4 regions of the Rhizobium sp. SVR5-2C genome follow, and region 4 is predicted to be linked to each of the others. Evidence: predicted binding sites of a transcription regulator. Region 4 holds the regulator's gene; each other region holds the start of a gene.
The links. Region 4 encodes PhoB, which activates phosphate uptake and scavenging genes when phosphate is short. Its sites were predicted from a motif close to TGTCATNNANCTGTCAT; they were not measured.

Region 1 (7,540 bases), on a different contig from region 4:
ATTTTCCAGTTTCCCGCCACAAGCGGGCGCACATCAGGTGTCATACCGGCCTTCCAAGCTTTTCCTCATGGGTGCGCCTTAGCAAAACTGCAGCCGAAAGGAAAGCGATCTCCGGTTCACGCTAGGTAAATCGGCCGAGTTGCCGCGCAAATGATTAAATTCGGCGCTTAAAAACCCTAGGAAGCGAGAATCCAGTTCAAGACCCGCCGCCAATCAATCATCCGGATTGGCGTACCGTGGTTCCCGTTCTGGAAAAGCGTAAAACGGGCCGGGTATTTCGACTTGTAGAGCTTTTCGAAGAGGGCTTGCTGGTCGGCCGCCGCATAAACCGGATCGCGGCTCCCGTGCGCGAACCAAAGCGGCAGCTTGGCTTTGTAGAAGGCGCTTTTCGTGAAAGCGGGGTCGGCGACGCCGCTCATGATCACCATTCCCCTCAGCCGCTTGACGCTCGCAGGATCGCGGCCGATCCCCCAGCAGACTTGGCTGCCCATGGACGCGCAGGCGAGGATCACCGGCTTTCCACCTGATTTCCCGCTAGCATAGCGGATGAGTTCGGCGATCTTGGCGACGCCGTCGCTGTCGAAGGTCCGTACCGTCGGCGAATAATAGACCCCGCCATTGCCGGCCGCGAGGTTCTTCAGCCGGTTGAAGTTGCCGCCGAAGGAATAGTCGTTGGCCCCGAGGCGGCGATCGCCGTCGCGGCCGTGGATGAAGATCACCGTGAAGGCCGCTCCGTCTGCCGGTCCCACCCTGGTGACATCCAGCCGGAGGCCGTCCAGAGACAGGGTTTCGTCCTGCTGTACCTTGCGTACGCCGAGCGACACATATTTCCGCTGCACGCGCCTTTGCGGGATCTGGTCGCGACCATTGATGTCGCGCATCTCATCGTAGTCGATCACTTCGAAGGCGCCGTCGTCGGCGCTCTGCAACACGTTTTGCCTGGAGAAAAGTTCGTCCTTATAGGGCGGCAAGCCATCCGCTGCCGCGCTGTGAATGTCACAGGACAGGAAAAAGGCCGCAATTACAGCAATAATCGTGCAATGACTTGTGGACATTCTCATGCGGGTGGTTTCCTTGCACCTCGGGCCGCTTGCCATTCCGCGTCTGGCAACGCAAACCAATTCCAAAGAATTCCGCCAGATCGAGCGGCATCGCTTAGCGAGGCGGTTTCTGGCAGAATCTGCATGATTCGCAAACGTGACATCAAATGCGGTGATTTTGGGTCTGGCCTCAAGCGGACACGCCGGCCGGCAGGATAAAGATCTGAACAATTCCATGGACGACAGCAACGACCTCTTTTCCGAAATGCCTCTCGCACCCAAGCAGGAGGAGGCACCAAAGCCGGCGCGAGCGCCCGCCGCGCCCCCGGCTGCGTCAGCGCGTCCGGCCCCGGCAGCCTCGAATGGTGACGACTACGGTGCCTCGTCGATCCGCGTTCTCGAAGGTCTGGAACCGGTGCGCATGCGCCCCGGCATGTATATCGGCGGCACCGACGAAAAGGCGCTGCATCACCTGTTTGCCGAAGTCATCGACAACTCGATGGACGAAGCGGTCGCCGGTCACGCAAACTTCATCGAGGTGCATCTCGATGTCCACGGCTATCTAACCGTCTCGGACAACGGCCGCGGCATTCCGGTGGAAAACCACCCGCAGGTCCCGGGCAAATCGACGCTCGAAGTGATCATGACGAAGCTGCATGCGGGCGGAAAGTTCGACGGAAAGGCTTATGAAACCTCGGGCGGTCTGCACGGCGTCGGCGTTTCAGTGGTCAACGCGCTCTCTGACTATCTCGAAGTCGAAGTCGCGCGTAACCGCAAGCTTTACCGACAGCGCTTCTCCCGCGGCTTGCCGCAGGGCGGTCTCGAAGAGCTTGGCGACGTGCACAACCGCCGCGGGACGCGCGTGCGGTTCCACCCCGATCCGCAGATCTTCGGCGAGCACGCGAAGTTCGAGGCGGCGCGTGTCTTCCGTATGGCGCGCTCCAAGGCCTATCTCTTCGGGGGCGTGGAGATCCGCTGGAGCTGCGATGAAGGCGTGCTTCCGCAGGGTTCCGAAATTCCGGACAAGGCCGTCTTCCACTTCCCCGGCGGGCTGAAGGACTACCTGCAGGCGACGATGGGCAAGGAATTTACCGTCACCCGCGAAATCTTCGCCGGCAAGAGCGAAAAGGCGAGCGGCCACGGTTCGCTCGAATGGGCGATCACCTGGTATGGTGGCGACCAGCAGATCCACTCCTATTGCAACACCATTCCGACGCCCGAGGGCGGCACGCATGAGGCGGGTCTGCGCATCGCTCTGACCAAGGGGCTGAAAGCATACGCCGATCTGACGCAGAACAAACGCGCAGCGCAGATCACCACCGACGACGTGATGATTTCGGCGGTCGGCATGTTGTCGGTGTTCATCCGCGAACCGGAATTCGTCGGCCAGACCAAGGACAGGCTGGCGACCGTCGAGGCACAGCGCATAGTCGAAAACGCGCTTCGCGATCCCTTCGACCATTATCTGGCGGACAATCCCAACGAGGCTGCAAAGCTGCTCGACTGGGTGATCGAACGCGCCGAGGAGCGTCTCCGCCGCCGCAAGGAAAAGGAAGTCACCCGCAAGACCGCCGTGCGCAAACTGCGCCTTCCGGGCAAACTGGCCGATTGCGCGCAGAACACGGCCCAGGGCGCCGAACTCTTCATCGTCGAAGGTGACTCGGCAGGTGGCTCCGCCAAGCAGGCGCGCAACCGCGCCAATCAGGCAATCCTGCCGTTGCGCGGCAAGATCCTGAACGTTGCGAGCGCCGGCCGCGAAAAGTTAGGCGCCAACCAGCAGCTTGCGGATCTCGTTCAGGCGCTCGGCTGCGGCACTCGCTCCAAGTATCGCGATGAGGACCTGCGCTACGAGCGCATCATCGTGATGACCGATGCCGACGTAGACGGGGCCCACATCGCGTCATTGCTGATCACTTTCTTCTATCAGGAGATGCCGGAACTGATCCGCGGCGGTCACCTCTTCCTCGCTGTACCGCCGCTCTACAAGATCACCCAAGGCGCCAAATCAGCCTACGCACGCGACGACGCCCATCGGCAGGAACTGATGGAAACGCAATTCAAGGGCAAGGGAAAGATCGAAATCAGCCGGTTCAAGGGCCTTGGTGAAATGCTACCCGCGCAGCTCAAGGAAACCACGATGGACCCGAGCAAGCGAACGCTGCTGCGGGTGCTGATCGACGAGGTCGATTTCGAGGGAACCCGTGCCGCCGTGGACGACCTTATGGGCACGAAGCCTGACGCGCGCTTCCGCTTCATTCAGGACCGTGCCGCCTTTGCCGAAAACCTCGATATCTGAGCTTCGCTATTTCACGAAATTGACGAAGAATCGTAACAACTCCGTCAAACAACCGGTGCATGACAAGCGACGCGACTGGCGGGGCCGATCCTTTAAAGGGGATCCCGTCGGCCTGTTCTGCTCATCAACCTCCTCGCCAGCCGGATGTTCGCCATGACCAAGCGTTTTCTCGCGACTATCGCTGTTGCTCTCCTGTCCAGCGCCGCCAGCCTCCACGCCACCACGATCGGCGCAACCTTCGAGACGCCTTGCCCGTTCGGCGATTGCGCGGCCGGGATCTCCTTTTCTTATCTCGGTGAATTCGTCATCCCGACCGGTCACATGGAAAACGGCGTCGAATTCGGCGGCATTTCCGGTCTCGACTTCGACCCGGCGACCGGCCATTACATCGCCATCAGCGACGACCGCTCCGAAAAAGGCCCAGCTCGCTTCTATGAGCTCGACGTCGATGTTGACGGCTCCGGCCTCAAGGGCGTTTCCGTCGTCAAGCAGGTGACGCTGCAGGACAAGAACGGTGAACCCTTCGCCGCCCGCACCGTTGACCCGGAATCGATCCGCCTCGGCCGGGACGGCGTCTATTGGGGTAGCGAAGGCGACGGCAAGGCGCTGATCGCCCCCTTCGTCCGCGTCGCCTCGCCGGACGGTGCTTTTGTGCGCGAATTCAAGCTGCCGGAAGGCTTCGCGCCGACGGCCGACAAATCGACCGGCATCCGCGACAATCTCGCCTTCGAGGATCTTGCGGTCGCACCCGACGGTGATGTGTTCGTCGGCGTCGAAGCTGCGCTCTACCAGGACGGTCCGGCGGCCTCGCTCGTCAACGGCAGCCTGTCGCGCATTATCCGCTATGACGGGGCGACTGGCGAACCGAAGGCGCAGTATGTCTATCCAATCTCGCCGATCCCGCAGGCTGCCACAAAGCCCATTGGCGGCAACGACAACGGCATGGCGGAGATCGTCGCACTCGACGACCACCGCCTGCTCGCCGTCGAGCGCAGCTACGCCCAAGGCTTCGGCAACAACGTTAAGATCTTCATGCTGGACCTCGACGGCGCCACCGACGTCTCGGCCATCGCTTCTCTCGCCAGGACCGATCAGCGCATCGTTCCCGTCCGCAAGAGCCAGGTGCTCGATCTGCGCGCCGCCGGCCTGGTGCCGGATAACATCGAGTCGATGGCGATAGGCAGGGCGAAGGACGGCAGCGACGTCCTGATCCTCGGTTCCGACAACAATTTCTCGACCGGGCAAAAGACGCAGTTCTACGCCTTCAAACTATTGCACCGTCCGCAATCGTAACGGAGAGATGGCGCCGCTAGCCGAGGCGAACGTCTATCTTCGTCTTGACGGAATTAGCGAGGAAGCAGAGTTCGTGGGCTTCGTGATGGAGCTTCTCCTCGGTTTCACGGCTCGGCGCCTCGCCTGAATAGACAACGCTCGGCTTCAGCTCGACGTGGCTGACAAGCATTTTTCCGTCGACCTTCTCCATGATGCCCGTCGCGTTATCGACATAGCTGTCGATAGCAATGCCCTTCTTCGATGCAAGCCAAAGGTAGAAGAGCATGTGGCAGCTGGAGAGCGCCGCTACATAGGCTTCCTCGGGATCGACATTCTCGGCGACCGAGTACGGAAGCGGCACGTTGTGCGGAGATGCCGAGGCAGGTACCGAAAGGCCTCCGTCGAAATTCCATGTATGGCCGCGGCTGTATTTGCCGTCCGTAAAGCTGCCCTCACCGCGCTGCCATGAAACTTCCGCTGAAAATAACGTCATAGTCCCCAACCATAGCTTTCGATGCCGTTGATCCAACCTGTACTATTTTCGCCGGTCATCAAGACTCTGAAAGAAAACTTCGTCACATTTCGTACAGAGGATTGAGATATGCGGCACCCTGAAGCTGCGGGCTGCGTCAGTGATCGCAAAAGCTCCGACTTAAATGATCGATATGCTTGCGTCCGGGCGCCGTAGAGCGCATATCCATGAGAACAAGAAGGAAATAAAAACGACGTGAGCCTTTCGAACAACAAGAGACTGCCAGGCGAAACGCGGTGGCTTGGCCCGTCTGCGCCCACGCGCACGCCGCTGATCCCGTCGATTTCGGCCGCTCGCTGGCTTTTGATCCTCATCGTTGCTGCGGGCGTCTATTTCTTCCATGGCTTTGTTATTCCAGTTCTGGCAGCACTCGTCATCGGCTTTGCGAGTTGGCCGCTTTATCGCAAGCTTCTCGGCCGCGTCGGCGGCAACACAACGATCGCCGCCACGATCGCGATCCTTCTGATCATCACCTTTCTGGTCATCCCGATCGGGCTTGCGGTTACCTACACCACAGGCGAAGTGCGTGAATGGTTTGCCTGGGTCGTTCAGACCAACCGGCAGGGCGCGTCTACGCCGCAATGGATCCTTGCGCTGCCGTTTGCAGGGCCTTACCTCGATGAACTCTGGACGAAATACGTTGGTAGCCCCGGGTCGCTCGGCGAACTCGTTCAGGTCATCAGCGGTGCCCATCTCGGCAATATCTATCGTGCGGTTCTCGCCGCCGGCGGTGCGTCGTTCCATCTGCTCCTGACGCTGCTTTTCATGCTGATCGCGCTCTTCTTTGTCTATCGCGACGGATCGTCCTTCTCGCGGCAGATCGACATGCTCGGCGAGCGCATCCTGCCCAATCGCTGGGAGCGCTTTTCGCGGGTCGTTCCGGCAACGATCAGCTCAACCGTCATGGGCATGACGGTGATTGCAATCGGGGAAGGCATCGTGCTCGGGGTCGCCTACTGGATCGCAGGCGTACCCTCGCCGGTCACGCTTGGCGTTATAACGGGCCTTATGGCTCTGATACCCGGCGGCGCGCCGCTCTCGTTCACGTTGGTTTCGGTGTACCTCCTGGCCAGCGGATCACATTTTGCCGGCATCGCGCTCTTCGTCTGGGGTACGGTCGAACTCTTCATCGTCGATAAGACTCTGCGTCCGAAACTTGTCGGCGGCCCGATCAAGCTTCCCTTCCTGCCGACCTTCTTCGGCCTCGTCGGCGGCGTAAAGACCATGGGCTTTCTCGGTCTCTTCATCGGCCCGGTGCTGATGGCTCTGCTCGTCGCGATCTGGCGCGAATGGATGCATGAAGTCACAGCAAGCGATCAGACGGGGCTTGGTCCGGAAGTCATGATCGACGAGCAGGCGCCGCCGGCGCAGCGCGCTGCCGAAGGCTGATCATTTCAACCGCTTCTCCATGAAAAGGCTCAGCGGATCCGGCAGGTACGAAGCGAAAGGCTCGATGTCGACGTAGCCGTACTTGCGGTAAAGCCCGATCGCCTCCGGCTGATAGATGCCGGTTTCCAGACGGATCGCGTCAAGGTCGCGTGACTTCGCGCATCTCTCAAGCTCATCCATCAGGCGGCTTGCGATCTTCAGCCCTCGCGCCGCCGGGTCGACGAACATGCGCTTGATCTCCGCCGTGCCATCGCCTGCCTCCACGAGTGCCGCGCAGCCGACGATCACCCCGGCATTCCGAGCAACGAAGAAGCTGGCGGACGGCGTTTCCAAGGTCGAGAGATCGACGAGATGGTTGCTCTCAGCCGGATAGAGGGAGGCCGCATAAGCATCGGAAAGCTCCAGCAAGCGGACGATTTCCGGCTGACGTGGCGATTCAACAGCAATGGTGACGGACATGGCTTTTCTCAGGCACTCTAGGCAGCTTCGAGTGCAGTCATGGACGCGTAGTCCCGCGCCGATTGACGCTGCTCGGCAATATGAAGCCTCTCGACCATATCAAGGAGTTCACCGACCGCACCATGGGCACCGCCGACATGGCGGAATCGTTCGAGCAGGCTGCCGCAGACATTGAAGAGCCTGGTTCCAGAGGTTTTTCTGGAGGCTTCGCGCCAGTGGAGAGTCGCCTCCACAAAGACCGTGCTGATTTCGCTGCTGAGGCCAGCCTTCTCGTACAGCGCACGCACCGCATGGCTGCGTCCCGTCGCGAGGATCGAACGCACGCGGTTTTCGGTGCAGCCGGTCAGATTGACGATGGCGTTCGCGAAGAAATCCACCTTGCCGGAACAAAGCGCATGCATGAGGAAGGACGGCGTTAGATTGCCGGCAAGGCGCAAATGCTCGACGAGATCGGCAATTTCGTGCGCCTGGATCTCGCCAGCAAGGGAGACCGTAGCGGACTGGGCCGCCTCGCGGCTGATGCGCTGCAGACGAGCGATCCCGACGGCGGCC
Region 2 (7,540 bases), on a different contig from region 4:
CGACGCGGCTTTACGGCGGCTCGATCAATCAGTTCGGCAATGCCTTCGAGAATTTCGGCTGGCAGGTGCGTTGGGCAGACGCGGCTGACCCGTCAAGCTTCGAAAACCAGATCGATGAAAAGACGCGGGCAATCTTCGTCGAGAGCCTTGCAAATCCCGGCGGCACCTTCGTCGATATTGCAGCCATCGCCGAGGTGGCGCACAGGCACGGCCTGCCGCTGATCGTCGACAATACCATGGCGACGCCTTATCTCATCCGTCCGATCGAACATGGGGCCGATATCGTCGTGCATTCACTGACGAAATTCCTCGGCGGCCACGGCAATTCCATGGGCGGCATCATCATCGACGGTGGCACCTTCGATTGGTCGAAATCCGGCAACTATCCGATGCTCTCAAGCCCGCGCCCGGAATATAACGGCATGGTGCTGCATGCGACCTTCGGCAATTTCGCCTTCGCAATTGCAGCCCGTGTCCTTGGCTTGCGAGATCTCGGCCCGGCAATCTCGCCCTTCAATGCCTTCCTGATCCTCACCGGCATCGAGACGCTGCCGCTCAGGATGCAGCGCCACTGCGACAATGCGCTGGCGGTCGCCAAATGGCTGAAGGCGCACAGCAAGGTCGCCTGGGTCAACTACGCCGGTCTTGACGACGACCCGAACCGTAGCCTGCAGCAGCGTTATTCCCCCAAGGGCGCCGGTTCCGTCTTCACCTTCGGCGTCAAGGGCGGCTACGAGGCTGGCAAGGCGTTGGTGGAGGGGCTGGAACTCTTCTCCCATCTCGCCAATATCGGCGACACGCGCTCGCTGGTCATCCACCCGGCTTCCACCACGCACCGTCAGCTGACGGACGAGCAGAAGACAGCCGCCGGCGCCGGCCCGGATGTCGTCCGCCTCTCGATCGGCATAGAAGACGTGCAGGATATCATCGCCGATCTCGAACAGTCGCTCTCGAGGATCTGAGGAAAGGCCTTCACGATCAGCGGGCTCTTGTTTAAGCCACGACCTGGATCGTCGCCAAACACCTTCGTGAGAGACGCTCAATAAGATGAGCTGTCGTAACGACGCAGCAATGGCAGGAACGAACTCGAGCCTGCCATTGCGTATTCATGCTCGCATAACTAGAGGACAACCCAATAAGGCGGTTTAGATCGATTGACGATCTACAGTCTAGGGGCCTGACTGAAGCTTCAATGATTCTTGGAGTGTGCCATGGCTTCGCATCCCTACATTTCTGGTCCGGGTAATATCGCGCAGATGATCAGTTTCCTGCGCAAGAATTTTCCGGCAACCGTATCCTCAGACACAGTGAAGAAGTTTCAGCTTGCGTCCAACAACGAAAGCTACGTCATAAACGCACTCCAATTCATTGGAGTGATTGACGAAGAAGGAAAGCGCACCGAGCGTGGTCATAAGGTAATGGTTTTACCTGACGGTGAGTTCGAGAGGGAATTTCAAGAACTCGTACGATCCGCATATTCAGACTTGTTCGACCTGCGTGGCGAAGACGCGTGGACGATGTCCAAGGGGGAACTGACAGGCTACTTCAAAACCGCTGACAAAACGAGTGATGTCATCGGTGGGCGGCAAGCCGGTGTTTTTCAAGTCTTCAAAACACTTGCCGGTATGGAACAAGCTGCTGAGGCGAAGCCCCGCTCGGCAGCAACAAACGGGACCAAAGCCAAAACCACCAAGCCCACGAAGGTGAAAAAGGAAGACGCCGTTTCTCAACCGATCGAGCTTCCTGCGACAAAGAGCAGTCATAAGCGTGACATGGCCCTTACCGTGCGAATTGAAATAAATCTACCCGCAGAGGGGTCTCAGGAAACCTACGACAATATTTTTCGGAGTATAAAGGCTAACCTTATCAATGATTAACGCATTTGCGAACTTCGAAAAGATTGCCAGAAGTTCGAGACATGTCGGCAAACGGTCAGCGATCGAAATACGGTCGATCCATCCCTTCGACGAAAGAAACATACACCCTGACATCGGCCGGGTCGCATTGAAGCTTTTCGATGATGGTCATTACTCTCAAGCCACATTTGAAGCCTTCAAATATCTCGACCTAACGGTCAAATCGTTGTCTAAAATCGAAGACAGCGGCCACAGCCTCATGATGAATGCTTTCTCGGAAAAGAAAGCCAAGATTAGGCTCACGGATATGGTAAACCAAAGCGAAGTAGACGAGCAAAATGGCTACCGTTTCATTTTCGCGGGATCGATGTCAGCGATCAGGAACCCACGTGGCCATGACATCAACGTAGACCCCATCGACCGATGCTTAGATCATCTCTCGATGGCGTCGGTACTGTTACGAAGACTGGAGGAGCGAGAATTTCCGTAGGTTGTTGGGGCAGGTCGTCCTCAACCGATCGGCATGGAGGAACGTGCGGGGTATCATTGCCGACCTCGAGTAGTCGCTCTTGGCCGGGGCGTCGGAAGCCTCTAAGCTCCGAGCCGTAGTCGATTTCCTGGAAAGGCCGCCTTTCTTATGTTCCTGTTTTCCGTTGCAGCCATCTGGGCCGTTGCCGCCATGACGCCGGGTCCGAATTTCTTCATCGTCGTCAGAACGGCGCTGGAGGGGTCTCGGAGTGCGGCGGTAGCCGTTATTGCGGGCGTCATCCTCGGCACCTTCTGCTGGGGACTGGCCGGCTGGCTCGGCATCAGCGCATTGTTCGCGGCCGCGCCCTTTGCCTATCTCTTCCTGAAGATTGCCGGTGGCGCCTATCTGCTTTGGCTCGGCGCAAAGCTCCTCTGGAAGACGTATACGAATGCAGGTTCCTCCGGTGAGCCAGCCACGCGTCCGGCAATCGGCACGAAGCAGGCCTTCTATTCCGGCTTCGTCACCAATCTTGCGAACCCGAAATCGGCCTTCTTCGTCGCCAGTCTCTTTGCGGCAACGCTGCCTGCCGAGCACTCCTGGCTGCACGGTGCCCTGTCGGTCGCGACCATGGTTCTCGTCTCCTCGCTGTGGTACGCCTTCGTGTTCACGATCCTGCGCAACCCCGCGGTCGCCGGAGCCTATGCGCGGGGCCGCCGCGGTATCGATGCCATGGCCGGTGTCATCTTCATGGGCTTCGGCATGAAGCTTCTGACGTCCGCCCGGTAGGAGAACTCATGCCGCACAAGATTGTCTTTGATATCGAGGCTGTCGAACCCGAAGTGGGAGCGCCCGCTGCCGACCGCATCATTGCCGGCGATCCGCAATTCCGCACCTGGAACCTGGAGGAGGCCGAAGGCGGCCTCTATGCCGGCATCTGGGAAGCGACGCCCGGCAAATGGCGCATCGCCTACGACGAGTGGGAATATTTCTGCATTCTCTCCGGCCACTCCATCGTTACCGAGGATGGCGGCGAGCCCGTCCATCTCAAGGCGGGCGACCGGATGATCCTGAGACCGGGCTTCAAGGGAACCTGGGAAGTCGTTGAAACGACTCGCAAGGATTATGTGATCCGCATCTGACTAACGAAGCAGCAAGCTGAGCAGCGGTGCCGCGAGAACGTTCACCAGTCCGACCAGCACCATGACGAGACCGGCGATCGTGCCTTCCTCGGCGCCGATCTGCTGCGCCTTGGCAACGCCTGCGCCGTGCGCTCCCATGCCGAGCAGTGCGCCGCGCGAGAGCGCCGATCTCAGCGGCAGGACACGCAGCAGGGTCTCGCCGAGGGCTGCGCCGAGGACGCCGGTGATGATGACGAAGACGGCGGTCAGGTCCGGCACACCGCCGATGTCGGCCGAAACCGTCATGGCGAAGGGCGTGCTGACCGAGCGCGCCAGTAGGCTGAGCCGCAGGTTGCCCTCGAGGCTGAGGAGGCTCGCAAGCGCCCAGGCGGAGCCCACCGCGACGCCGCTGCCGACGGTGACACCGAGCGCGAGCGCCGGCCAGTAACGCCGGATCGTCGCCCGCTGTTCGTAGATCGGGACGGCGAAGGCAACGGTCGCAGGGCCGAGCAGCATCACCAGCCAGTGGGTGGAGCGGATGTAGTCGGCATAGGTTTCGCGCATCACGACGGCAAGGATGATGAGGAGGGCGGGTGCGAAGACAAGTGGCGACAGCCACAGACGCGGCCAGCGCCGATAAGCCGCCTTGGCGAAAAAGTAGAGCGCAATGGTGATCGCGGACCAGAAGGCGGCGAGCAGCAGCGAAGGGGCGGCCTCAGAGATCATCGGGGCCTCCGCGGGCCGCCGTCAGCTGCAGGACAAGCTCCACGGCAAGCGCCGTCGTACCCATGACGACGAGCGTTCCCGTTACGATGACGGCAAGGACCTTCAGGCCGAGGAGTCCGAGGAACTCGCGATGGTCGAGCACGGCAAGCACGGCCGGAATGAAGAACAGCAGCATTTCCGCCATGAACCACTGCGCGCCCCGGCGCATGGCGGCGGGTTTGATCCATCCGGCGGCAAGCAGCGCAAGCACAAGAAACAGTCCGATGACGCTGCCGGGAACCGGTATGCCCGAGATGTGGGCGAATGCTTCCCCGGTTAACCAGAAGGTCATGATCAGGCCGATCTGGAGGAGGCGGCCCTCCCGTAGACGGGTAATGGAGGCGGTTCGAACAAGGGACATGGCTGCGTTCTCTAAAAACTGCACCATGCATATAAAGCCGGCCGATCCATGAGAAAAATGAATTGATTGAATACAAATAAGTCCATATTGGAATGGACGTGGAATTGCGGACGCTGAGGATATTTGTCGAGGTGGTGCGCCAGGGAGGCTTCTCCCAGGCGGCAAGGACGGTCTTCCTGACTCAATCGGCCGTCAGCAAGGCGGTGAAGCAGCTGGAGGACGAGCTCGGCGTTCTTCTGCTCGACAGGATCGGCCATCGCTCCAGCCTGACGGCGGCAGGCGACATCGTCTACCGGCGCGCACTCCAAATGCTTGCGGAGCAGAGCGACCTGGTTTCCGAATTGGCGGAGCTGCGTGGCCTGAGACGGGGGAGGCTGCGGCTCGGACTTCCGCCGATTGGCAGCGACGCGCTGTTCGCGCCTCTCTTTGCGGTCTACAGGAAACGCTATCCGGGCATCGAGATCCAGCTCGCCGAGCACGGAAGCAAGCGGCTGGAGGAACTCGTGCGCAGCGGCGAGGTCGATCTCGGAGTATCGCTTCTCCCGGTGCCCGACGAGTTCGAATGGCAGGATGTCCGCAACGATCCGATGGACGTGCTCCTTCCCGTCGACCACCCGCTGGCTGACGCCGGCGAAATCGAACTGGCGGCGCTGAAGGACATGCCCTTCATCCTGTTCGACACTGGCTTTGCGCTGAACCCGATGATTCTGGATGCCTGCCGCATGGCGGGCTCCCCGCCGGCGATCGCTGCCCGCTCCAGCCAGATTACCTTCATCGTCGAGCTGGTGGCCTCCGGCCTCGGTATTGGTTTCCTGCCGCGCTTCATCGCCGAGAAGCGGGTGCACGGCCGCGTGCGCCACGTCGCCGTCACCGCGCCGGCGATGGCCTGGCACATGGCCTGGATATGGCGGCGCGGCTCCTACATGTCCGACGCTGCGCGCACCTGGCTGGAGCTGGCTGCCGCGCGGAGCGGTCCTGACGCCTGAGCGCCGCGGTCTCTTCCCGGCACCTTCGCCCCCTTTCGGTATGGCAAAACCAAGGCAGTCCCACATTAAAGTTTTGTAATGTTTCCAATCGTTTGTCGCTAAGCCTTTGATTTCTCGACCTAAGGGTAGGTCGGCTCGCCGAACCGTCGTGCCGCTGTCATCGAACCGTCATCAAACTGTAATGTAGAGCGCCTAGCCCGCCTATTATGGCGGGAATTTCGGCGCTCCAGACAAGTGGATAGCCCCTCCATGGAGCGCTCTCGCCGTTGTTTTGTGCTATTCAGGAAGAGATTAAATGCTCACCAAGAAACTTCTTTCTGCCTGCCTCGGTGCGGGCCTGGCTGCCGTTTTCGCAGTCTCCGCTTCCGCCGCCGACATCACCGGCGCCGGCTCTACTTTCGTTTATCCGGTCCTGTCCAAGTGGTCGGCTGACTACAACAAGCAGACCGGCGACAAGCTGAACTATCAGTCGATCGGTTCGGGTGGCGGTATCGCCCAGATCAAGGCTGCGACCGTCGATTTCGGCGCCTCCGACGCGCCGCTGAAGCCTGAAGACCTGACGGCCGGTGGCTTCGGCCAGTTCCCGCTCGTCGTTGGCGGCATCGTTCCGGTCATCAACGTCAAGGGCATCAAGACCGGCCAGCTGAAGCTGACGGGCAAGGTTCTCGCCGACATCTATCTCGGCAACGTCACCAAGTGGAACGACAAGGCCATCGCCGACCTCAACCCCGGCCTGAAGCTGCCCGATTCGCAGATCGCCGTCGTCCACCGTTCGGACGGCTCGGGCACCTCGTTCAACTGGACGAACTTCCTCTCCAAGGTCAACCCGGATTGGAAGTCCAAGGTCGGTGAAGGCACCGCCGTCAACTGGCCGGTCGGCATCGGCGGCAAGGGCAACGAAGGCGTCGCTGCTTACGTGACCCGCGTCAAGGACTCGATCGGCTACGTCGAATACGCCTACGCCCTGCAGAACAAGCTGCCCTACGCTCTGCTTCAGAACGCCGCCGGCCAGTACCCGAAGCCGAATGCTGAAAGCTTCTCGGCTGCTGCTGCCAGCGCCGAATGGGCCAAGGCTCAGGACTTCTACCTGATCATGACCAACGCTCCAGGCGAAAAGGCCTGGCCGGTAACGGCAACCACCTGGGCGATCATGTACAAGGAGCCGAAGGACGCCGCTCGCTCCAAGGCTGCCTTCGCCTTCTTCAAGTGGGCGCTTGAAAACGGCCAGAAGGAAGCTTCTTCGCTCGACTACGTGCCGCTGCCGGCGACCCTGGTCAAGCAAATCGAAGACTACTGGACTGCCTCCTTCAAGGGCTGAGCCGACCATTATCGGGGCGGGAGCGTGGCTCTCGCCCCATTGCCTTTGAAGCCCCCTCAAAAGCAAGTCGAGTGTTAATATGAGCGAAGCATTGGCATCGCTGCCCGCGGCAAACGTGGGCGCGAAGCGGCGTGACGGCCGGACCGGCGACCGCATTTTCTCATGGATCGTGATGGGCTGCGGCCTGTTCGTTCTCGCGGCCCTGCTGGCAGCCGCGATCTCCATGGCATGGGGCGGGCTTCCTGCCTTCCGCACCTTCGGTTTCGGTTTCATCACCGGCACGGAATGGGATCCTGTCGCGCAGCACTTCGCCGGTCTCGTGCCGATTTACGGCACCCTGGTCACTTCGGCGCTCGCGATGATCATCGGCGTTCCGATCAGTCTCGGCATTGCCGTCTTCGTCACGGAAGTCGCACCGCGCTGGTTGCGAGGCCCGATCGGCGGCGCAATCGAGCTGCTGGCCGGCATCCCCAGCATCATCTACGGCATGTGGGGGCTCTTCACCTTCGCGCCTTTCATGTCGGATTACATCCAGCCGGCATTGATCGACTGGCTCGGCCCGTTGCCGGTCATTGGCCTGCTCTTTTCCGGAGCGCCGATGGGCATCGGCATGCTGACCTCCGGCATTGTGCTGGCGATCATGATCATCCCCTACATTTCTTCGGTC
Region 3 (7,540 bases), on a different contig from region 4:
CGCACTTCCGTGAACGCAAGCGAATATTGCGGATCGTCGGCGTCGATCGACAGCGACGTCACGGAGCCCACCTGAATACCGTTGAAACGCACCGGCGAGCCGACGCTGAGGCCGTTCGCGGAACCCGGAATGCGAACCACGAGCTCCGCCATCGGACCGCTCCGGCCATACTCCGCCATCCAGTAGACGAAGCCGAAGGCGGCAGCGATCACCAGAACGGTGAAAAAACCGACGATTGTGTAATTCGCTCTCGTTTCCATCGTTTACTTCCCGCTGCCGTGTTCGGCGCTCTCGGCGCGGCCAGCTGCGTTTTCTCCTTGCGGTACGATCGCGCGCGCGCGCTTACCCTTGAAATAGGCCTGAACCCACGGATCGTCATAGGCCAGCATATCTTCGATCGTTCCCTCAACCATTACTCGCTTGTGTCCAAGCACGGCAATACGGTCGCAGACGGAAAACAGGCTGTCGAGGTCGTGGGTTACCATATAAACGGTCAGTCCGAGCGTATCGCGCAGGCGGGCAATCAGCTCGTCGAATTCCGTAGCGCCGATCGGATCGAGGCCGGACGTCGGCTCGTCCAGGAAAACCAGGTCCGGGTCGAGCGCCAGAGCGCGCGCCAGTGCTGCGCGCTTGATCATGCCGCCGGAAAGCTCGGATGGATATTTGTCCGCCGCATCCGCAGCAAGGCCGACGAGCCGGATCTTCAGGTGCGCCAGCTCGTCCATCAGGGATTTCGGCAGATCCAGATATTCCCGCATCGGCACCTGGATGTTTTCCTTCACCGTCAGCGAGGAAAACAACGCGCCCTGCTGGAAGAGTACGCCGAGGCGCATGTCCAGCGCATTCCGCTCGGCCTCGCCGAGCTCATCGAAGTTCTGGCCAAGGATCTTGATCGTACCGGATTGGCGGGGCAATAGCCTGAGGATGGTCCGCATGAGGACGGATTTGCCGGTGCCCGATGCACCGACGAAGCCTAGGATTTCACCGCGGTAGATGTCGAGGTTGAGCTTGTCGAGCACGATCTTCGAGCCAAAGCCAACGGTGACGTCGCGCGCTGACAGCACGATGTCCCGCTCCTTCTTCCCGCCCGGCTCTGGTACCTGCCCGTCCACGCTGAACCCTTAAAAATCGATGGCCGCATAGAACATGGCAAACAGCCCGTCCATGAGGATGACGACAAAAATCGACTTCACGACCGAAGCCGTGACGTGCTGGCCGAGCGATTCGGCGCTGCCTCCGACCTTAAGGCCTTCTACGGCGGCGACAATACCGATGACGAGCGCCATGAACGGGGCCTTGATCATGCCGGAGAGCACGGTCGACAACGTGACCGCCTCGTGCAGGCGCGAAAGGAAGGTCGCGAAGGTGATCCCGGAATAGGCCCAGGCCACCGTTGCCGCACCGAAGAGCGAGGCGAAGTTTGCAAGCACCGTCAGAAGCGGCAGCGCCACCGTCAGCGCCACAAGCCGCGGGAAGATCAGCACGCCTATGGGATTCAGGCCCATGACCTTCAGCGCGTCGACTTCCTCGCGCATCTTCATGGAGCCGATTTCCGCCGTGATCGCGCTGCCCGAACGGCCGGCGATCATGATCGCCGTCAAAAGCACGCCGATTTCGCGAAGCTGGAGGATGCCGACAAGGTCAACGACGAAGACCTCAGCCCCGAAATACCGGAGCTGGAAAGCGCCCTGCTGGGCGATGATGGCGCCGATCAGATACGACATCAGCAGGATGATCGGCACCGCCCGCACACCCATATGATCGATCTGATTGACGATCGAAGCCGGAGAAACGCCACTGCCGCGCCCGAATTTCATCTGCGCGCCGCGCACGGCGGACCCGAGAATATACATCGCAGCCGTGAGGTTATTCCAAACCTCGACAGTCATCTCACCGATCGGCGCGAAAATTTTCTCCGCAATGCCGGTTTTCTTCGGAGCCTCGACTTCCTGCTCCGCCGGCTTTTCGGAAAATTCTTCGATCAGCTCATCGATATGTGGATTGGTTCCCTCGAATCGAACCTTCCGCCCGGCCTCCTCTCCCTGCTGCTTGAGGCGGCACAGCAGCCACACGCCAGCGGTATCGATATCCGTGACGTGGGACAGATCGAGCGTCAGATCGCCTTTGCCGTGGGAAATCTTTTCGAAGTCGCGCAGGACGAGATGGATGTTGGCGCTGCGCCAATTGCCTTCGAGATGAACGCGGCGCTCTCCACCATTGGCTTGGTCGTCAACATACAGAGAGGCGGCGCTGCGGGTCTCGGGCTTCAAAACGCTTGTGTCTTTCAGGGCTTGGGGCGACATTGCCGACTCGCGAACATATCGCTCGCGCCCGGCGCGTTAATATACCGAAAACACCTAGAATTTCCATGCTCGTAGGATTGCAATTATGCCACGCTCGCTCGAAATCGAGATGAACTCATTTCCCATCGCAGGCACCTTCACGATCTCCCGCGGTGCAAAGACTTCGGCGGAGGTGATTACCTGCGTTCTTACCGAAAACGGCAGGCGTGGCTGGGGCGAATGCGTCCCTTACCGCCGCTACGGCGAAACGATGGAAAGCGTGGCGGCACAGATCGAAGCCGCCCGGCCGCTGATCGAGCAAGGCATTTCAACTGAAGACCTGCTGCGCGCCATGCCCCCTGGCGCGGCAAGAAATGCCGTCGATTGCGCGATATGGGATCTGGAGGCCAAGCTTGGCGGGCAAAGCGTCGCCGAACGCCTTGGCCTCGGCTCTCTGCAGCCGCTCACGACCGCCTATACGATCTCGCTCGGGGAGCCGGAGGTCATGGCGGCGCAGGCGCGCGAACATTCGGCAAGGACGCTGCTGAAGGTCAAGGTCGGCACTGGCGACGACGAAAGCCGGATCCGCGCCGTGCGCGACGCCGCACCCGATAGCATCATCATGCTCGATGCCAACGAGGGCTGGCCCGAGGAAACGCTCACGCATCACCTGCGCATTTCCGCCGAAATGAAGATCGCCCTCGTCGAGCAGCCGCTGCCCGCAGGCAAGGACGAAATGCTCGCCTGTATCGAGCGCCCGGTTCTCGTCTGCGCCGACGAAAGCGTTCATCATACCGGCGATCTCGCCAGCCTCCGCGACCGCTATGACGCCATCAATATCAAGCTCGACAAGACCGGCGGCCTGACGGAAGCCCTTGCGATGAAGCGCGAGGCACAACGCCTCGGCTTCCAGATCATGCTTGGGTGCATGGTCGGAACATCGCTTGCCATGGCGCCTGCCGTGCTGTTGGCGCAGGACGTCGAATTCGTCGATCTCGACGGCCCGCTGCTTCTCGCCCGCGACCGCGAGCCGGGGTTGCGCTACACCGCCTCTCTGGTCTTTCCGCCGGAGAAGGAGCTTTGGGGCTGAAGGTAATAGGCCGTGAAGACGAGGGCCATGCCCAAGGCTGCGGCCAGCGCCATGACATAGTAGCTCGCGAGGCCGAGCCAGCTGTAGATATAGCCCGAGGCAAGCGTCATCAGTCCCATCAACATACCGTTGTAGAAGAAGTAGGCGCCTTGGGCGGATGATTCCTGCGTTGCCTGAACCGTGGCGACGATCCGGCGCTGTACACCGGTATGCACAAAGGCATACGTGCAGGAGTGGAAGCACTGCAGGAAGAAGAAGCCGGCAAAGCCCCAATGCATCGGAAACAGGATCCAGCGGCAGATGCACACGGCACAGCCGATCCGGATGAGCGTCCAGGCGCTGAAGCGGCGGTTGAGGTGCTTTGAAACGAAGAAGACCATAACCTCGGAGGCGACGCCGGCGCTCCAGAGAATGCCGACCTCGGTTCCCGAAAAACCAAGCTGGTGCCAGTAGATCGAGGCAAACGCGTAGAGCACCGCATGGCTCGACTGCTGTATCGCGACGCCCCAAAGCAGCACCAGAAGATGCGGCTGCCGGAGCGAACTGCCAGTCGCCGCCGGTATGTCGACTGGCGTGCCGCGCCGTCGCGTCGGCCCGATGCGCGGACAGTAGATCGCCATCAGCATCGTCGCGACGAAGCCGAAGATCATGACCGGCAGCACCATGGAGCCGCCCCAATGGCCGATCATTTCGCCGCCGATCAGCGTCGATGCGATGAAGGCGATCGAACCCCAGACCCGCATCGAGCCATAGTCGAGCCCCCACCGGCGCACGCCGGAAATGACGATCGACTCCACGACCGGCACATAGGGCGCGAAGGTCGCTCCCTGCATCGTGAAGACGATCAGCACCGGCCAGAACGTTGTCGTCCAGTAGAGCGCCACCGCCGTCAGCAACGACAGTCCGCCGGACCAGAGCAACACGTCGGCACGCTCCTTCATGCGGTCGGCATACATGGCAACGATCGGCGCCACGAGAACGCGCACGACCATCGGCACCGCCAGAACGACACCAATTTCATGATCCGTGAATTTGTGGACCGCGAGCCAGACGGGAAAGAAGGGAAGAACGACGCCGTTGACAATCAGGGGGGCGCAGTAAGACAGGGCGCTGAGCAGCCGAAAGCGCGGCGGCGGCCCCTTACCTGTCGGGGCGTTTTGGGCGGGAATCATTGGTTGACCTGTAGGAAACTGTGCGTCACCTAGCACATCAACCTAAGCGCGACTATGGCGAGAAATCGCCTCTCTGAAACGTTTTAGAAAATAAGTAGGGCTGTCGCCGGAAGGCAACGGCTAGATGCCTTCCCAATAAAAAATCAGGCAGCCTGCGGCTCAAGCTTGCTGTCGCGATGCTCGATTGCCAAAGGAATGGCTTGGGCGTCCGTAATGGCCTGGGAGTCCATAATCGAGCGCCAGGTAATGAGTTCGAACGTGCCGTCCTCATGCTCGGCGATCGCCGTGCAGCTCTCCACCCAGTCGCCGGTGTTGATGTAGCGCACGCCGTCCAAATCCTCGATTACGGCATGATGGATATGGCCGCAGATGACGCCGTCAGCACCGCTCTTGCGCGCTTCCTCGGCGACCACGCGCTGAAACTCTCCGATGAAGTTCACGGCATGCTTTACCTGCAGCTTCGCCCAGGCGGAGAATGACCAATAGGGCATGCCCATCCGGCGCCGGATGGCGGCCAGCACGATATTGATGCGGATCGCCATGTCATAGGCCCAATCGCCGAGATAGGCGAGCAGCCGCGCGTTGCGCACGACGACGTCGAATTCGTCTCCGTGAAGGATGAGATATTTCTTGCCGTCGGCTCCATCGTGCATCATGCGCTCAGCCACTTCGATGCCGCCGAAATGCATGCCCGGGAAGTCACGCAGGAATTCGTCGTGATTGCCTGGAATATAGACGACTCGCGTGCCCTTGCGCGCCTTGCGCAGCAGCTTCTGCACCACGTCGTTGCAGACCTGCGGCCAGTACCAGCTCCGCTTCAGCCGCCAGCCGTCGACGATGTCGCCGATGAGAAATATCGTATCGGCTTCGTGATACCGAAGGAAATCGATGAGGAAGTCTGCCTTCGCCGCCTTGGAGCCGAGATGCACATCGGAAATGAAGAGAGTACGGAAGTGTCGGGTATCCATATTGTCTTTCACAGGCGTCCTGCCCGCCCCCATCGTTCATCTGGTCTTCCAAAATCAGACTCGTGTTTCAGGAAGATGACAGGAAGGCACATTGTCGCGCCTGCGCGATTTCCACGTCGATGCCGAAATTCTGACTGGCCCGCTCAGCCGATTGTTGTATGGAGGAGTCTCGGAAAAGTGTAAGTGCGGTAGTGGAGACGGCAATGGATCATCAGGAAAAATCCAAGACGGACAAAAATGAAACGGGCGGAAACCTCGACGAACAGGCGCTTTTCTTCCACCGTTATCCCCGTCCCGGCAAACTCGAAATTCAGGCGACCAAGCCGCTCGGCAATCAGCGCGACCTCGCGCTTGCCTATTCCCCGGGCGTCGCAGCACCCTGCCTTGCGATCCGCGACAATCCGGAAACCGCCGCCGATTACACCTCGCGCGCCAATCTGGTTGCCGTTATCTCTAACGGCACCGCCGTTCTCGGCCTCGGGAATATCGGCCCGCTCGCTTCTAAGCCGGTGATGGAAGGCAAGGCGGTTCTCTTCAAGAAGTTTGCCGGCATCGACGTGTTCGACATCGAAATCGACGCGTCCACCGTCGACCAGATGGTTTCCACCGTATCCTCGCTCGAACCGACCTTCGGCGGCATCAACCTCGAGGACATCAAGGCGCCGGAATGCTTCGAGGTCGAGCGCCAGCTTCGCGAGAAGATGAATATTCCCGTCTTCCATGACGACCAGCACGGCACCGCGATCATCGTTGCGGCCGCGGTCCTGAACGGTCTGGAACTGGCCGGCAAGAAGATCGGGGATGTCAAGATCGTCACCTCGGGCGCGGGTGCCGCGGCGCTCGCCTGCCTCAATCTTCTCGTCGAGCTCGGTGCCAAGAAGAAGAACATCTGGGTCCACGACATCGAGGGACTGGTCTATGACGGCCGCAACGTGCTGATGGACGAGTGGAAGGAGGTCTATGCCCAAAAGACCGACAAGCGCGTGCTCGCCGACAGCATCGGCGGCGCCGACGTCTTCCTTGGCCTTTCTGCAGCCGGCGTCTTGAAACCGGAACTGCTCGCGCAGATGGCCGAGAAGCCACTCATCATGGCGCTCGCCAACCCGACGCCCGAGATCATGCCGGAGCTTGCGCGTGCGGCCCGCCCCGACGCGATGATCTGCACCGGCCGGTCCGACTTCCCGAACCAGGTGAACAACGTCCTCTGCTTCCCCTACATCTTCCGCGGCGCGCTCGATTGTGGCGCCACGGCCATCAACGAACAGATGAAGATGGCCGCCGTCAAGGCGATTGCCGGGCTTGCCCGCGAGGAAGTATCGGACGTCGCCGCCCGCGCCTATTCCGGCGAGACGCCGGTCTTCGGTCCTGATTACCTCATCCCCTCGCCCTTCGATCCGCGTCTCATCCTGCGCATCGCTCCGGCTGTCGCCAAGGCGGCCGCCGAGACCGGCGTTGCATCGCGGCCGATCGCCGATTTCGACGCCTATCTCGATCAGCTGAACCGCTTCGTCTGGCGCTCGGGCTTCGTCATGAAGCCGATCTTCACGAGCGCCAAGACTGCCGACAAGAAGCGCGTCATTTTCGCGGAAGGCGAAGACGAGCGCGTCCTGCGTGCGGCCCAGGTACTGCTGGAAGAAAAGATCGGCGAGCCGATCCTGATCGGCCGTCCATCGGTTATCGAGGCGCGCCTGAAGCGCTTCGGCATCCGCATTCGCCCGAATGTCGATTTCGCCGTGGTAAACCCCGAAGACGACCCCCGTTACCGCGACTACGTCGACGACTACTTCGCCCTCGTCGGTCGTGCGGGCATCAATCCGGAGGCCGCCCGCACCATCGTGCGCACCAACACCACCGTCATCGGCGCCTTGTCGGTGAAGCGCGGCGAGGCCGATGCCCTCATCTGCGGCGTCGAAGGCCGGTTCGACCGCCACCTCAAGGACGTAGGCCAGATCATCGGCAGGCGGCCGGGCGTCTGCACCTTTGCCGGCCTCAGCCTGCTGATCACCCAGAAAGGACCGGTTTTCTTCG
Region 4 (7,540 bases):
GGTGCTTATGCAGCCATCTACGCGACGCTCCCCGCTCTTCTTCTTCTCTGCATGTGGCTTGCCGTTAGCCCCGGCATCATCGAGTCGCGTGTCCGCGATGCGTTCCCTGATGATGTGAAGGCCAAGACGGCTGCCGAGCAGGACCTGAGCTTCAGCATGGTCGCGACCATCGCCCGAGGCATGAACTTGCTGACGCCGGATGAAATCAGCGCACTCGGTTCCGAGCCCGCAGCTGTTCAGGCAAAGCTCAGCGAGAAGGGTGTTCCGCTTGCCGGCGAGCCGCAGCCCTTCATGATCGATGCGGCGAAATTGTTGAACGCTCAGTCTGCGGACAGCCGCATGATCATGACTGGGGCCATCTTTTTGCTTGGCATTGGTGGCGCTTTCTATGCGCTTCGTGGGATCGCATTGCGCTTCCGGGCTCGTAACCGTGTTGAGCGTGTCATGCTCTGGGGACTGCTCGTTGCGTCGTCCATCGCAATCCTGACCACGATCGGCATTGTTCTTTCGATGCTGTCGGAGGCGATCCGCTTCTTCGCTGTGGTGCCGGCGGCCGATTTCTTCTTCGGTACGGTCTGGGATCCGCGTTTTGCCGGTGCGGGCAGCTCTTCTTTCGGCCAGTTCGGTCTCATCCCGCTGCTGCTCGGCACGCTTTACATCGGCTTCGTCGCCATGCTTGTGGCGGTTCCGGTCGGTCTTTTCGCGGCCATCTATATGGCTGAGTACGCGTCGTCGAAGGTGCGTTCGCTCGCCAAGCCTCTTCTTGAGGTCCTCGCCGGCATTCCCACGATTGTCTATGGCTTCTTTGCGCTTGTGACTGTCGGCCCCTTCCTGCGCGACTTGTCCTCGCAGGTGAACGGGCTTTTGACCGGCGACTATGCCAATTTCATTCAGGCGCAAAGCGTTCTGACCGCCGGCATCGTCATGGGTATCATGCTGATCCCCTACGTTTCCTCGCTTTCGGATGACATCATCACCGCCGTACCGCGTGCGCTGCGTGATGGCTCGCTCGGACTTGGCGCCACACACTCCGAAACGATCAAGAAGGTCGTGCTTCCGGCAGCCCTTCCGGGGATTGTTGGCGCACTGCTGATGACGGCCTCGCGGGCCATCGGCGAGACCATGATCGTCGTGCTGGCGGCAGGTGTCGCCGCGCGCATGCAGATCAATCCCTTCGAGCCGATGACCACGGTCACCGTCAAGATCGTTAATCAGTTGACGGGCGATCTTGAATTCACCTCGCCGCAAACGCTGGTCGCCTTCGCGCTTGGCATCACGCTCTTCTTCATCACGCTTTGCCTGAACATCTACGCCCTCTACATCGTGCGCAAATACCGGGAGCAGTACGAATGACGAATGTTCTTTCCCCTGCTGCGGGCACAATTTCGAAAGCACCCGAGCGCCGCGATATAGGCATCAAGCGCCGCTATGCCGCGGAGCGCCGTTTTAGGGCCTATGGTATTGCCGCGATCTCCTTCGGTCTGATTTTCCTGGCGATCCTGCTGTCGACGGTTGTTCGCAACGGCTACACGGCCTTCCAGCAGACGGCGATCACGCTGCCGGTCGAATTTACCGAGAAGACCATCGATCCGAGCAACAAGCGCGCTACCGATCCGTCAGTGCTGATCGCGGCAAACTACGGGGCGCTGCTGCGCGATGCGATTGTCAAGCAGCTGAAGCTCAACCCTTCCAGCCGTCCGGACGTCCGTGACGCGACGGCCATGCTTTCCAAGGGCGCGCCGATCCAACTGCGCGACACGGTCGTCGCCGATCCGTCGCTCATTGGCAAGACCGTCAACGTCACGGTTCTGGCTGATGCCAATGTCGATAGCGCCAACAAGGGGCAGATCGATCTCTCTGTTGATGAGAAAAACCGCAAGGTGAACGACAAGCAAGTCGGCTGGATGAACGAACTGAAGGCAAGCGGTGCGCTTTTCAAGAAGTTCAATACCGGCCTTTTCACCAACGGCAATTCCAGCCGCCCGGAAGCTGCCGGCCTCGGCGTGGCTCTGGTCGGCTCGCTCTACCTGATGTTGATCGTTCTGGTTCTTTCGCTGCCGATCGGCGTTGCCGCCTCGATCTACCTTGAGGAATTCGCCACCAAGAACAAGGTGACGGATCTGATCGAGGTGAACATCAATAACCTCGCGGCCGTGCCGTCGATCGTTTATGGGCTGCTCGGCCTCTCCGTCTTCATCAATTTCGCCGGCCTGCCGCGTTCGGCTTCGCTGGTTGGCGGCCTGGTGCTGTCGCTGATGACCTTGCCGACGATCATCATCGCCACCCGTGCCGCGCTGCGCGCCGTGCCGCCGTCGATCCGCGCGGCTGCTCTTGGCCTCGGCGCCTCGAAGATGCAGATGGTGTTCCACCACGTCCTGCCGCTGGCGATGCCCGGCATCCTGACCGGCACGATCATCGGCCTGGCGCACGCGCTTGGCGAAACGGCGCCGCTTCTCCTGATCGGCATGGTCGCCTTCGTTGCAAGTGCGCCGGCCACCCCGCTCGATCCGTCCACGGCGCTGCCGGTGCAGGTCTATATGTGGGCCAACGAAGCAGAACGCGCCTTCGTCGAACGCACCTCTGGTGCCATCATCGTCTTGCTCCTGTTCCTGATTGTCATGAACTTTGGAGCCATTCTCTTGCGCCGTCGCTTTGAGCGTCGCTGGTAAACGGAGTACATATTCATGAACATGTTAACCGAAGCAGCAGTTGAGAAGGCTCTGGACAAACGAATGAATACGATCCCGTACAAGATGATCGGCCAGGACGTCTCGGTTTACTATGGCGACAAGCGTGCGCTTTTCGACGTGAAGCTGAACATCCGCGAAAACACCGTTACCGCACTCATCGGCCCGTCCGGCTGCGGGAAGTCCACCTTCTTGCGCAGTCTCAACCGTATGAATGATACGATCGACAACTGCCGCGTTACCGGCAAAATCACTCTCGACGGCGACGATATCTACGATCCGGATATCGACGTCGTCGAACTTCGTGCTCGCGTCGGCATGGTCTTCCAGAAGCCGAACCCTTTCCCGAAGTCGATCTATGAGAACGTCGCCTACGGTCCGCGCATCCATGGTCTTGCGAAGTCGAAGGCCGATCTGGACCAGATCGTTGAACACAGCCTGCAGCGCGCCGGCCTTTGGAACGAAGTCAAGGATCGCCTGCACGAAACCGGCACCGGGCTGTCCGGCGGCCAGCAGCAGCGCCTCTGCATTGCCCGCGCCGTTGCCGTCAGCCCCGAAGTCATTCTGATGGACGAGCCGTGCTCGGCGCTCGATCCGATCGCCACCGCGAAGGTCGAAGAGCTGATCCATGAGCTGCGCGAGAATTTCACGATCGTCATCGTGACGCACTCCATGCAGCAGGCTGCCCGTGTTTCGCAGCGAACCGCTATGTTTCACCTCGGCAATCTCGTCGAGGAGAATGATACCGACAAGATGTTCACCAATCCGGACGATCAGCGCACCCAGGACTACATCATGGGCCGCTTCGGCTGATCTTTGGCGTCAGAAATGTAGAGACAATCAAGGACGTTCCCCATGGCATCGACACATATTTTTTCTGCGTACGACGACGATCTCAAATTCCTGTCCCGCCGCATCTCGGAGATGGGCGGACTTGCCGAACAGATGGTATCGGACGCTGTCCGAGCGCTGGTGAATAGCGATACCGCCTTGGCGCAGAAGGTCATCTCGGACGACGTGATCCTCGACCATGCCGAGCGCGAGATCGGCGAAAAGGCGGTGGTCACGATTGCACGCCGGCAGCCGATGGCTTCCGACCTTCGCGAAATCATGGGCTCGATTCGCATCGCGGCTGATCTCGAGCGCGTCGGCGATCTCGGCAAGAACACTGCCAAGCGTGTCATCGCCGTTCAGAGCGCCGGCGTTCCGCGAAAGCTCGCGCGCGGCCTGGAGCACCTTTCCGAACTGGCGCTCGTCCAGCTCAAGGAAGTGCTCGACGTCTACACGAGCCGAGCGGCCGACAAGGCCAAGTCGATCCGCGAGCGCGATGAAGAAATCGATGCGATGTACACTTCGCTGTTTCGCGAGCTTTTGACATACATGATGGAGGATCCGCGCAACATCACCAGTTGCACGCATCTTCTCTTCTGCGCGAAGAATATCGAACGCATCGGTGACCACGCCACCAATATTGCCGAAACCATTTATTACATGGCGACCGGTGCCCAGCCGGAAGGCGAGCGTCCGAAGGACGATACCGCCAACACCGTCGGCGCGGTAACGGAATAACCTCCGAATCCGGCCCCCAGGAGACAGTAATCGAATGATCCCGAGAGTTGCAGTCGTTGAAGACGAAGAGGCACTCAGCGTGCTCCTTCGCTATAATCTTGAAGCCGAAGGTTTTGAAGTTGATACCATCCTGCGTGGTGACGAGGCCGAGATACGCCTTCAGGAACGGACGCCGGACATTCTGATCCTGGATTGGATGCTGCCGGGCGTGTCCGGCATAGAGCTCTGCCGCCGCCTTCGGATGCGGCCGGAGACCGAGCGTCTGCCGATCATCATGCTGACAGCCCGCGGCGAGGAGAGCGAGCGCGTGCGCGGTCTTTCGACCGGAGCTGACGACTATGTCGTCAAGCCGTTCTCGACACCTGAACTCGTTGCCCGCGTCAAGGCGATGCTGCGCCGCGCCAAGCCCGAGGTCCTCTCCACGGTCCTGAAATGCGGTGACATAGAGCTCGACCGCGAGACCCATCGTGTTCATCGCAAGAGCCGCGAAGTCCGGCTCGGCCCGACCGAATTCCGCCTGTTGGAGTTCCTGATGTCGTCGCCCGGCCGCGTTTTCTCGCGCTCCCAGCTTCTGGACGGCGTCTGGGGCCACGACATCTACGTCGACGAGCGCACGGTCGATGTCCATGTCGGTCGCCTGCGCAAGGCGCTGAACTTCTCCAACATGCAGGATGTCATCCGCACGGTCCGCGGCGCTGGATATTCGATGGAAGCCTGATTGCCGCTCCCATGAGGAAATAAAAAACGGGCCGCGAGGCCCGTTATTTTTTGTCTCTTATCCGGCTTAGTTTGCGCGGGCGGCTGCCCGGCGGCGCTCGTTGACCGGCTGATAAGCCAGGCGTTGATGGTAGCTGCAATAGGGAGAAGAGTCGTTGCTTTCGCAGCCGCAGAAATGGAAATCATCCTTCAGCGGATCGCCGACCGGCCACTTGCAGGTGCGTTCAGTAAGCTCGGTCAGGCCAAGACGGCGGGAAATCGGTACGACCACGTTCGCGGCCGGACGATATTCCATTTCCGCCATCAGGTCGACTTCGATCTCTTCCTTGAGCATCGTCGCGCCCAACTGGCGCGTGACCGTGCGGGTTGCAATCCGCGAGGCATAGTTCGGCGCGCGGGGAGCCGAGGTATTGCGCTTCGGCGCGCGCACCGTCGTCGCAGTGCCGCCGGCTTTGGCGCGGCCGGGAAGGCTAAGCCTGTGGACCTTGCCGATGACTGCGTTTCTGCTCACGCCGCCGAGCTGTGCGGCGATCTGGCTCGCGCTCAGCCCTTCGGACCAAAGCTTCTTGAGTTTTTCGACACGCTCGTCTGTCCAGTTCATGCCCTGTCTCCGATTAGCGTTGTGAAGGCAGAATCCCTCACCATTGCCTCGGATGTGTCCGAAGCAGGAAACGCTTGACTAATTTTGGTGACTAGTTCCGCCGCATGCAGTCTAGTAATTGAGTTTTAACCTAGTGTGAGGCTGACTCCGTGACAAGAGTCGCGGGAATCCGGATGAATCGAATTTCAAGTTTTCCCCAACTTGCTGGCCGTGCGAGTCATTTCTGCAACATTAGCTGTTAATAAAATAAGTTCCTTTGGCTTTATGTTGCAGCACGCGGTAAACTCGCAGTTTGTTGACATTGCAGTGCGAAAAGTAAATAGTGTCACTCGCCGCCGAAAGGCGGCATTTTTAATTTTTTGGACCCGGTTTTTAGCCGGAGTCCGGTTGCCCCAACCTCGACAGGAGACCGCGCCATGGCTGAAGCCGCGCCGCTATATGACACCTATTCTCGTGCCCCTCTGCGGTTCGAGCGAGGTGAGGGCGTCTGGCTGATAACCGAAAGCGGCGAACGTTATCTGGACTTTGGGGCAGGCGTTGCCGTGACGTCGGTCGGCCACAGCAATCCGCACGTCGTCCAGGCTTTGAAGGCGCAGGCCGACAAGGTCTGGCACCTATCGAACATCTATGAAATTCCCGGGCAGGAAGCGCTTGCAAAGCGGCTGACGGACGTCACTTTCGCCGATAAGGTGTTCTTCACCAATTCAGGGGCAGAGGCGCTCGAATGCGCGATCAAAACGGCGCGCCGATATCAGTATTCCAAGGGCCATCCCGAGCGCTTCCATATCATTACCTTTGAAGGTGCCTTCCATGGCCGCACGCTGGCGACGATCGCTGCTGGCGGCCAGGAGAAGTATCTGGAGGGTTTTGGCCCGAAGTCGCCGGGCTTCGACCAGGTTCCCTTTGGCGATATCGAGGCAGTCCGAGCCGCCATCACGGACGCGACCGCCGGCATCCTCATCGAGCCGGTACAGGGCGAAGGCGGCATCCGCCCGGCGACCAACGAGTTCATGAGGGCGCTGCGCCAGATTTGCGACGAGAAGGGCCTGCTGCTGATCCTGGACGAGGTTCAGACCGGTGTCGGCCGTACGGGCAAGCTGTTTGCCTACGAATGGTCCGGCGTCACACCGGACATCATGGCGGTCGCAAAGGGTATCGGCGGCGGCTTCCCGCTTGGCGCCTGCCTTGCGACGGCGGAGGCAGCCTCCGGCATGAAGGTCGGCACCCACGGCTCCACCTACGGCGGCAATCCGCTTGCGATGGCGGTCGGCAGCGCAGTGCTCGACGTCATTCTTGCCGAGGGCTTCCTTGAGCACGTGCGTGAGGTGGCGCTCGTCTTCCGCCAGGGCCTTGCCTCGCTCAAGGATCGCTATCCGGACGTGATTGAGGATGTGCGCGGCGAGGGCCTGTTGCTTGGGGTCAAGGCAGCGGTTCCATCATCCGAACTGCTGCAGGCTATTCGCGCCGCTCGTCTGCTTGGGGTTCCGGCGGGCGACAACGTTATCCGCCTGCTTCCGCCACTCGTCGTCACGGCGGAGGAGGCTCGCGAAGGGCTTTCTCGCCTCGAGCGTGCTGCAGAAAGCATTCGCGCGCAGAAGACCAAGAAGACGGCTTGAATGGACGGACGCTCCTTGCGGAGCAGACAGGTAAGAACGAAATGGCTTCCCCCAAACACTTTCTCGATCTCTCGGCGGTAACCGCATCCGATCTCAGGGTCATCATGAACGACGCGATCGCGCGTAAGCAGGCTTTCAAGGCCGGAAAGGGCGACAGGCCGCTTGCCGGCAAGATGCTGGCGATGATCTTCGAAAAGCCTTCCACCCGCACCCGCGTATCCTTTGATGTCGGCATGCGCCAGCTCGGCGGCGAGACGCTTTTCCTCTCCGGCACCGAAATGCAGCTCGGCCGCGCCGAGACGATCGGCGATACGGCCAAAGTGCTTTCGCGTTATGTCGACGCGATCATG

Region 1: the regulator PhoB is predicted to act here: its motif matches at 3,385-3,401, upstream of ACPYOI_RS19215 (esterase-like activity of phytase family protein).
Region 2: the regulator PhoB is predicted to act here: its motif matches at 5,711-5,727, upstream of pstS (phosphate ABC transporter substrate-binding protein PstS).
Region 3: the regulator PhoB is predicted to act here: its motif matches at 5,577-5,593, upstream of ACPYOI_RS01525 (UDP-2,3-diacylglucosamine diphosphatase).

What each region holds. Positions count from the first base shown of each region.
Region 1 is NZ_JBNDHT010000066.1:2,719-10,258, reverse strand. Features, by position in the region: gene tpiA (triose-phosphate isomerase) at 1-44, opposite strand, end outside; gene ACPYOI_RS19225 (alpha/beta hydrolase) at 177-1,061, opposite strand; gene parE (DNA topoisomerase IV subunit B) at 1,276-3,336, shown strand; gene ACPYOI_RS19215 (esterase-like activity of phytase family protein) at 3,490-4,629, shown strand; gene ACPYOI_RS19210 (OsmC family protein) at 4,646-5,101, opposite strand; gene ACPYOI_RS19205 (AI-2E family transporter) at 5,336-6,529, shown strand; gene ACPYOI_RS19200 (GNAT family N-acetyltransferase) at 6,530-6,988, opposite strand; gene ACPYOI_RS19195 (DUF2336 domain-containing protein) at 7,006-7,540, opposite strand, start outside.
Region 2 is NZ_JBNDHT010000006.1:9,450-16,989, reverse strand. Features, by position in the region: gene ACPYOI_RS02975 (O-acetylhomoserine aminocarboxypropyltransferase) at 1-962, shown strand, start outside; gene ACPYOI_RS02970 (DUF5343 domain-containing protein) at 1,212-1,877, shown strand; gene ACPYOI_RS02965 (TIGR02391 family protein) at 1,870-2,346, shown strand; gene ACPYOI_RS02960 (LysE family transporter) at 2,494-3,111, shown strand; gene ACPYOI_RS02955 (cupin domain-containing protein) at 3,120-3,464, shown strand; gene ACPYOI_RS02950 (LrgB family protein) at 3,465-4,169, opposite strand; gene ACPYOI_RS02945 (CidA/LrgA family protein) at 4,159-4,569, opposite strand; gene ACPYOI_RS02940 (LysR family transcriptional regulator) at 4,668-5,555, shown strand; gene pstS (phosphate ABC transporter substrate-binding protein PstS) at 5,851-6,873, shown strand; gene pstC (phosphate ABC transporter permease subunit PstC) at 6,953-7,540, shown strand, end outside.
Region 3 is NZ_JBNDHT010000003.1:39,199-46,738, reverse strand. Features, by position in the region: gene ACPYOI_RS01550 (MlaD family protein) at 1-260, opposite strand, end outside; gene ACPYOI_RS01545 (ABC transporter ATP-binding protein) at 264-1,112, opposite strand; gene ACPYOI_RS01540 (MlaE family lipid ABC transporter permease subunit) at 1,122-2,288, opposite strand; gene dgcA (N-acetyl-D-Glu racemase DgcA) at 2,389-3,372, shown strand; gene ACPYOI_RS01530 (MFS transporter) at 3,324-4,544, opposite strand; gene ACPYOI_RS01525 (UDP-2,3-diacylglucosamine diphosphatase) at 4,688-5,545, opposite strand; gene ACPYOI_RS01520 (NADP-dependent malic enzyme) at 5,716-7,540, shown strand, end outside.
Region 4 is NZ_JBNDHT010000033.1:11,999-19,538, reverse strand. Features, by position in the region: gene pstC (phosphate ABC transporter permease subunit PstC) at 1-1,353, shown strand, start outside; gene pstA (phosphate ABC transporter permease PstA) at 1,350-2,669, shown strand; gene pstB (phosphate ABC transporter ATP-binding protein PstB) at 2,685-3,500, shown strand; gene phoU (phosphate signaling complex protein PhoU) at 3,543-4,256, shown strand; gene phoB (phosphate regulon transcriptional regulator PhoB) at 4,291-4,974, shown strand; gene ACPYOI_RS12090 (GcrA family cell cycle regulator) at 5,041-5,574, opposite strand; gene ACPYOI_RS12085 (acetylornithine transaminase) at 5,991-7,190, shown strand; gene argF (ornithine carbamoyltransferase) at 7,232-7,540, shown strand, end outside.